One region of the Clostridium hominis genome, then DNA from elsewhere that is predicted to be linked to it. Evidence: predicted binding sites of a transcription regulator. Region 1 holds the regulator's gene; the other holds the start of a gene.
The links. The regulator HrcA, encoded in region 1, represses chaperone genes, less so after heat shock. The targets are predictions, from matches to a motif close to TGTTAGCACTCNNNNNNNNNGAGTGCTAACA.
Positions count from the first base shown of each region.

Region 2: a site for HrcA is predicted at 2,467-2,497, ahead of htpG (molecular chaperone HtpG). Genes of this name have one in related genera too.

Region 1 is NZ_JACOOO010000052.1:84,728-89,457, forward strand. Features, by position in the region: gene dnaK (molecular chaperone DnaK) at 1-1,286, opposite strand, end outside; gene grpE (nucleotide exchange factor GrpE) at 1,355-1,948, opposite strand; gene hrcA (heat-inducible transcriptional repressor HrcA) at 1,968-2,999, opposite strand; gene hemW (radical SAM family heme chaperone HemW) at 3,187-4,317, opposite strand; gene H8S20_RS20260 (patatin-like phospholipase family protein) at 4,421-4,730, shown strand, end outside.
Region 2 is NZ_JACOOO010000038.1:21,544-26,273, reverse strand. Features, by position in the region: gene H8S20_RS16150 (cupin domain-containing protein) at 1-403, opposite strand, end outside; gene htpG (molecular chaperone HtpG) at 562-2,433, opposite strand; gene H8S20_RS16140 (HD-GYP domain-containing protein) at 2,674-3,942, opposite strand; gene H8S20_RS16135 (hypothetical protein) at 4,413-4,730, opposite strand, start outside.

The DNA of each region.
Region 1 (4,730 bases):
AATCTACCTAAAGTCTTATTGTCAGCAGCCATTTGTCTTTCACCTTGAACTACGTGAATTTCAACTGATGTTTGACCATCTGCAGCTGTTGAGAATACTTGACTCTTCTTTGTTGGAATAGTTGTATTTCTTTCTATTAATGGTGTTGCTACTCCACCTAAAGTTTCAATTCCTAATGTTAATGGTGTAACGTCTAATAATAATACGTCCTTAACTTCACCTGTTAATACTCCTGCTTGAATTGCTGCACCGATAGCAACACATTCATCAGGGTTAACTCCCTTTGAAGGTTCTTTTCCAGTGAAGTTTTTAACCGCTTCTTGAACTGCTGGTATTCTTGTTGATCCACCAACTAATATTACCTTATCTATTTGGCTCATTGAAAGCCCTGCATCTGATAATGCTTTCTTCATTGGCTCAATTGATCTTTGAACTAAATCATGAGTTAACTCGTTGAATTTTGCTCTTGTTAAATTCATATCTATATGCTTTGGACCAGTTGCATCTGCAGTGATAAATGGTAAGTTGATGTTTGTTTGCATTGAAGATGATAGTTCAATCTTAGCCTTTTCAGCAGCTTCTTTTAATCTTTGAAGAGCCATCTTATCATTTCTTAAATCAATACCATTTTCAGCTTTGAAAGTCTCTGCGATGTAGTTCATTATTTTTTCATCGAAGTCATCTCCACCAAGTTTTGTATCTCCATTTGTTGATAATACTTCGAATACTCCATCACCTAATTCAAGAATAGATACGTCGAAAGTACCTCCACCAAGGTCATATACGAATATTTTTTCATTATGCTCAGTTTTGTCTAAACCGTAAGCTAAAGCTGCAGCTGTTGGTTCGTTTATTATTCTTAAAACTTCTAAACCAGCTATTCTTCCTGCATCTTTTGTTGCTTGTCTTTCAGCATCATTAAAATATGCAGGAACAGTGATAACTGCTTGAGTTACTGTTTCACCTAAGTAAGCCTCTGCATCAGCTTTGATTTTTTGAAGCACCATTGCTGATATTTCTTGTGGTGAATAAACTTTATCATCTATCTTAGTTTTGTGGTCTGTTCCCATTTCTCTTTTTATTGATATTATTGTATGATCTGGGTTTGTAATTGCTTGTCTTTTAGCAACTTGACCTACTAATCTTTCTCCACCTGCTTGAAAAGATACCACTGATGGAGTAGTTCTTGAACCTTCAGAGTTAGCAATAACTACTGGTTCTCCACCTTCCATAACAGCTACACATGAATTTGTTGTACCTAAGTCAATACCTATAATTTTTCCCATAATAATTTCCTCCTCGAAATCTATCTATAATTTAAAATCTTATTTGCTATTTTATCATTTTAAAATTGCTATTTAGCAACTGTCACCATTGAGACTCTTATTAATTTTTCGCCTCTTTTATATCCTTTTTGATATACTTGTGCAACATCATTAGTTTTTAAATTCTCATCTTCAACAACTTGAATTGCTTGATGGAAATTTGGATCAAATCCTGAAGTAGTATCTATTTCCTCAACACCTAATTTTTCTAAAGATGTTTTGAATCCTTTTATAGTCATCTCTATACCTTTTTTAAGATCTTCAACATTACCATCTACAGATATAGCTCTTTCAAGATTATCTAAAACAGGCACTAATTCCTTTAATACATCAACACACGCATCAGTATAAATACCCTCTTTTTCTTTGCTTGTTCTTTTTCTAAAATTATCATACTCAGCTGATAGTCTCATAAGTCTATCTTTTAATGTATTAAGCTCATTATCAAGTTTCTTCTTCTCATCTTTTAACTTTCTTACCATAGATAATGTATCCTCTTCATCACTTTCTTCCACTACTTCTTCTGTAGTGTCTTCTACTTCCTCAACTACTTCTTCAGTAGTCTCTTCATCTTTAACCTCTTCAAGAACTTCATCTTGTTCTAACTCTCTTTTCTCTTCCATTACTACACCTCAACAATCATTAATCAAGACTTTGATTTTTAAGACTTTTATTTAATTCCTTCATTACCTGAGCCATTATAGAAAGCACCTTAGAATAATTAATTCTTCTAGGTCCTATAAGCCCTATACTTCCTATTGCTCTTCCACCTAATGTATACTCTGCAGTTATTACAGAGCACTCTTTTGCTTCGGGAATATAATTTTCATCACCAATTCTTACAGTTATATCACCATCTGGCTCTAACAACTCTATTACACAATCTTTATTACTTATAAGTTGAATCATCTCTTTAGCTTTTTCAATATCGTTATATTCAGGATAATTAAATAGATTTGTAGTACCCTCTACTACTAATCCTTCCTTATCACTGCTATTTAAACTTTCATATAACGCTGGTAGTATAGCATTAAATAAATCATCAAATCCTGCCAATTCCTTTTTTAGTTCATTAATAACTTCTAGATTAATAGCTTCAATTGTTAAATTTTTTAATTTGCTATTTAAAACTTCATTAATTCTAGATAACTTATCACTAGGTGGCATATTGCTAATTTTAATTCTATGATTTTTAATAACTCCACTATCTGTAACAATAACTGAAATTAAGTTTGATTCATCTATTTTTATAAGCTGAATAGATTTAATATAGCTTCTCTTCATAGAAGGTGTTTGCACTATACATGTTAAATTTGTAAGTTCAGAAAGTAATAAGCAGGCTTCCTTTAATAATTTATCTACTTCATACATAGCAGAATTAATTATATATTCCTTAATCTTTAATTCTTCCTCTTTACTTAACTGAGCTTTTTCCATCAATCCATCAACATATAGTCTATATCCCTTACTAGAAGGTATTCTACCTGAAGATGTATGGGGTTGCTCTAAATAACCCATTTCTTCTAAATCCGCCATCTCATTCCTAATAGTTGCAGATCCTACTCCTAGGTCATACTTCTTAGCTATAGTTCTTGATCCAACAGGTTCACCTGTCATAATATAGTCATTAATGATGGCTTGTAATATTCTTATTTTTCTTTCATCAATAGCCATTACATCACTCCCATTGTTAGCACTCATTAATACCGAGTGCTAATGACTACATTATCAATATATTCTTATTTAGTTTTTTTGTCAATTTGATATTACGTTAAATTTTCAGAATATTTTTTGTAAGTTTTTATTTTTCCAAGTTTATCTCTTTTTTTCTTTATATTTCTTTAATTTACTTAGCATTTTATCATTTATCCAATATAAACTCTGCCATTACATTATTGGAGAAGTCCATTCCTCTTGGTGTTAAGTATATTCTATTATCTTCTCTTTTTAATAAGCCACTTTTAATATTTTTCTCTAAGACTTTCGCATATATACTATCTATAGGTTTATTAAATCTTTCCTCAAATTCCTTAACATCTATCCCTATATTCATTCTTAATCCCATAAATATAAACTCTTCTATTTCATCATCTTGTGAATTTTTATATTCCTCTTCATAAATTTCTAAACCTGAATTAATTCTACTTATATATTCTTCAATATCATCAATATTTTTAATTCTTACACCATTTATATACGAACTTGAAGCAGTTCCTAAACCTATATAATCCTTAAGCTGCCAATAAACCTTATTATGTTCACACTCTTTTCCTTCTAAACTATAATTAGATATTTCATACTGATGATATCCATATTCTTTTAAAATAGACTTTGTTAGGCTATCCATTCTTCTTTCCATCTCTTCAGTAGGAAGTTTTAATAATCCTTTTTCATATAAATTATAAAAAACCGTTCCTTCCTCTATTATTAAGCTATATGCCGATATATGATCTGGCTTTATCTCACATATAGTTTCTAATGTATTTTTCCAATCTTCCACAGTTTGATTTGGTAGCCCATACATTATATCTACATTTATATTTTTAAAGCCTACTTCCCTTGCTAAATTGAAATTTTCTAAAAATTCTTCATAACTATGAATACGACCTACTTCTTTTAATAAAGAATCTTTTGTTGATTGTAATCCAAAGCTTATTCTATTAACACCACCATTTTTCATAGCAACTAATTTATCTTTAAAAAGAACTCCCGGATTACATTCCATGCTAAATTCAATATCTTTATGTAGATTCAGGTTTTTAATCGCAGCTAATAACCTCTCTATTTGGTCTACTTCTAAATATGACGGTGTTCCTCCTCCAATAAAAATAGTTTTAATTATATAACCACTAGCTCTCATTTCAATTTCTTTAATAAGTGCATTAACATAATCTTCCTTAAACCTTTCTTTACCTGAATAAGAAGGAAAATCACAATAAAAGCATTTCTGCTTACAAAACGGAATATGTATGTATAAACTAATTTCTTTCATTTTTTTCATCTCTTTCATCTTTTATAATTTTTTCTATTTAAATTATCATATAAAAATTCTCTGAATAAAATAATATATATAAATTTTAAGGAGTAAATATTAATTGAAGAATTTTAAAATCCTATCTTTTGACGGTGGTGGGATAAAAGGTGCTCTTTCTACTAGAATACTTCTCAGAATAATTCAAAAATTCCCCACATTATTAGACGACATAGATTTATTTGCTGGCACCTCTACTGGCGCCTTAATTGCCCTCTCATTAGCTTACTCTAGAAATGCATATATAGTAGATAATCTTTATAATGAAGATAACGTAAAAAAGATATTTTCCAAAAGAAGACCGAATCTTTTAATTCCTAAATTTAGTCATAAAAACTTATTAAAAGAATTAAAAGCCTCTTTTCCTGAAGATT
Region 2 (4,730 bases), on a different contig from region 1:
CAATTACATATGCTACCTCTTCACCTTTATGACTTTCTGCTTCCTCTACTGATTTACTGCTATTCGGAATTTCCATCATACAAAACTCTATTGTTCCTAAAGTATTTGGAACTAATAAATCATACCTTACATCACTTTGATTAGGGAAACCTATAGTTTTTCTATTATTTTTTCTTACAACTAACTCTTCTTTTTCAGCATCCTCTTTAAAAAAATAAAATAATGGAACATCTAGAGTGTTAGCTATAGATCTTAATGTATTTATTGATGGATTTACAAGACCACGTTCTATCTGACTTAACATAGAGGCTGTAATTCCTGATTTCTTTGATAACTCTCTTACACTAGTATTGCTTGCATTTCTAAAATCTTGAATTTTTTTACCTATGTTTAACTCTTCCATATTACTACCTCTATCTTTATATTTTTATATATTATAACATAATCACTTTCTATTTTATAGCATCTGGAGTAGTAGATAAATATTGAACAATAAAAAAATAACCTGACAGATAAATTTACCCATCAGGTTATTCTATATTTTAATAAACTTAATTTTTATTACTTCATTAACTTACAAATATTATTTGCAAATTCTACTGGATCTTCTACACTTAATCCTTCAACTAATAAAGCTTGGTTGTATAAAAGATTTGTATATAAATCAAACTTTTCTTTATCATTTTCAAAAGTTTCTTTTAGTGAGTTAAATACCTCATGATTTGGATTTATCTCAAGAACTTTATCTGCCTTTACACCTTCATTGTTTGGCATTGAATTAAGAACCTTTTCCATCTCAATTGAAAGTTCACCCTCTGAAGATAAGCATACAGGATGATTCTTTAATCTCTTAGAAACTTTTACTGCTTTAACCTTACCACTTAAAGCTTCTTTCATTGATTCAAATAATCCTTTATTCTCTTCAGTTATAGCTTCATCTTTTTCATCAGCCTCTATTCCTAAATCACCACTTGAAACTGATTTAAATTCCTTTTCTTTATAGTTCATAAGCATTTTAATAGCAAATTCATCTATCTCTTCAGTAAAGTATAATATTTCATATCCTTTATCTTTAACTAACTCTGTTTGAGGAAGCTTTTCTATTCTTTCATTTGAATCACCAACTGCATAGTAGATGTATTTTTGTTCTTCAGGCATTCTTTCTACATATTCACCTAAAGTAACCATTTTCTTTTCCTTTGAAGAATAGAACATTATTAAATCTTGTAGAGTTTCTTTATTAGCTCCAAATTCTTCATAAACTCCAAACTTTAATTGTCTTCCAAAAGTCTTGTAGAATTTATCATAGCTTTCTCTATCATTTTTAAGCATATTTTCTAACTCATTTTTAATCTTATTATTAATATTTTTAGCAATACGCTTTAATTGTCTATCATGTTGTAATAGTTCTCTTGAAATATTAAGAGATAAATCTTGTGAATCTACTATACCTTTTACAAATCCAAAGTAATCTGGTAATAAATCTCCACACTTCTCCATTATTAATACACCATTTGAATAAAGTTCTAAGCCTTTTTCATAGTCTTTAGTGTAATAGTTGAATGGTAAATTTTCTGGAATATAAAGAATTGAGTTATAGCTTACCATACCATCAACGCTTATATGAATATGTTTTAATGGTTTATCAAATCCAAATCTCTTTTCCATATAGAAGTTGTTATAATCTTCATCTGTAAGCTCACTTTTATTTCTTCTCCAGATTGGAACCATGCTGTTTACAGTTTCTTCTTCTTTATACTCTTCATAATCACTTTCTGAACCTTCTTTAAGCTTTGACTTAGTTACATCTAGCTTAATTGGATATCTTATAAAGTCTGAGTATTTTTTAATTAATGATTTTATTCTATATTCATTTAAATATTCATCAAAATTTTCATCTTCAGTGTTTTCTTTAAGATGTAATATTATATCTGTACCATATGAATCTTTTGTAGCATCCTCGATTGAATATCCTTCAACTCCTTCTGATTCCCATCTATAAGCTTTATCACTTCCAAAAGCTTTTGTTATTACAGTAACCTTATCTGCAACTAAAAATGCTGAGTAGAATCCTACACCAAATTGACCAATTATATCATATCCATCTTTTATTTGATTTTCTTCTTTAAACTTAAGAGATCCACTTTTTGCAATAGTTCCTAAGTTTTCTTCTAATTCTTCTTTAGTCATACCAATACCTGTATCAGATATTGTTAATGTTTTAGATTCTTTATCTTGTGTTATTTTAATAAAGTAATCTTCTTTATTAAATGTAAGTGTGCTATCACTTAAGCTTTTATAATAAATTTTATCAATAGCATCGCTTGCATTCGATATTAACTCTCTTAAAAATATCTCTCTATGTGTATAGATAGAGTTAATAACAATGTCTAATAATCTCTTTGATTCTGCTTTAAATTGCTTCTTTTCCAATTTAAATCTCCCCTTCTAATTTAAAGATATTTTTGTTAGCACTCTAACTCATCGAGTGCTAATCTTCAATTTCTGTTATATCACTATTTCAATTTATTGTCAACACATCTATATAGTCCTTCTTTTAAAGGAATACTTTCCTCATGCCCATCATTACACCTCTTTAGTCTTTAATAGTAAAAAAAGTATGTATCGACTTTTACATCAATACATACTTAACTAACATCCTTATCATCTCTTTTACTTAAGGATAAAACTTATTTTTTCAAAATATTCTAATAACTCTTTATACTCATTCATTAAATTTTTATATAATTTTAGTGTATTTTTCGTATTAGCTTTAACTCTTTTTTCAATATAGTCATAATTTTCAATTACTAATTTGCATATATCCTTGTCTATCTCATAATTAGATGCCATATTTGATAATATTGATATAACCTCATCCTTTGAAAACTCATCCTTATAACTTCTCTTTCCTATCAAAGCGCTTAATACATCTGCAACTGCTACTATTCTTGCTTCCTTTGATATATTATCACCCTTTAAACAAAATGGATATCCAGTTCCATTTAACTTCTCATGATGTAGTGTTGCTATATCTCGTATATCATCTATTCCCATATTACTTAAAATATTATATCCAACTATAGTATGACATTTTATTATCTCAAATTCCTCCTGAGTAAGCTTTCCCTTCTTTTCTAAGATATTTATTGGAATTGATAATTTTCCTATATCATGAAGCATAGATGCTATCTTGATTATTGTTGACTTATAATCATCTAATCCTAACATTTTAGATATTTGCCAGCTTATTTCTTCCACAGTTATAGTATGTACTACAGTAGATTCACTTCTAAAATCTATAGCATAATTTAACATCCTTGCATATGCAATTATTTCTCTTCTTGATAGCTCTCTTTTATCTAAAATTTCATATAACTCATTTAAATATGTATCAGTTTCTATTTTTTCTATTAAATCATATTCATTACATGCTTTTTTAAATAACTCTTTATGCTCTTCAAGTAGATCATTACTACTTTTATTTAATATTAACATAGGGTCTATTTTATTAAAATGCAATTGTAAAACTGCAATACTATCAGCTAAATTTAATATGAGTGCTTCTTTAGGAATCTTTACTTTAGCTGAATCATTAAAATCTTTAGGATACAAATGATGCCCTAATACTATATCTGCTAAATCTGATAGAGGTGAAAAATACTTTATAAATAAATATCCATATACAGAATGGTTCATTGGAATCTCTAAATCCATATCAACAATGTGATCTCTTTCCTCTATCTTATATACACCTATATCATGGAACACAGCTAATGTAATCATTCTTAAGATTTCTTCATCACTGTATCCTCCATGACATTTTAATAGCTTGTACATTATATATGCAACCTTTTCTCCATGACCTGCTAATCTGTCATCCATAGAATCTAATGTTCTCTGTATGACTATCACAATATCTTTTAAAGTTATCCTTTTCATACAAAAATCACTCCATAATTAATCTTTATTTTTTCCCTCTCCTACTTTATAATTTTTTTACCAATATTAAAAGATTACAAATTTAATTAATAATCTTTCATACTTAAAATTCTTTTTCCTTTTTATTGTTGCATTATAATTTGGTGCTGTATAAAATCTGTTTTCCATTATGATATGCTTCTAATCTTGAAACTTTTGCAGCTGTCATTATGGCCACTATTTTCCTTTTATTCACCTTTTTCCCTCTGATTATTTATTCCCCTCAGAAGTACATAAAAAAAGCTACCCAAAAAGAATAGCTTTGTAAACTTTAGTCCCTATAGCTTTGCGTATCTAGATTCCCTTAGATTTGCCTATTTAATTTTATGCATTTTGTATACTATCATAATTATATGAAAACTTCAACATATTTGAATTAAAGATTTACTACAAATAAATTTCATTTGAATTCATAATATATAGTTATGATATTAAAAATCATTTTTTGAAATTTCTCTTGGCCATGAAAGTAACCTCTTTCTTGATATTTTCAACTGTTTTTCACCTGGAAAATTTAGATTACAGAAATAATTATGATAATTAGCTGTCCATACATACTTGTCCCATACTCTTATATTTTTTTTATTTAACTCTAGCATCTCTTCAACTTTAACTTTATGTCTAATAAGTAATTCTATTTGTGCCTTTTCAAACTCATATTCATTGTTACATTCTGTATAACATTTAAATATAGTATTTAAATAATTTAAAAACCACTGCCCATCACTATCAATAAGTATTTTCTTGTG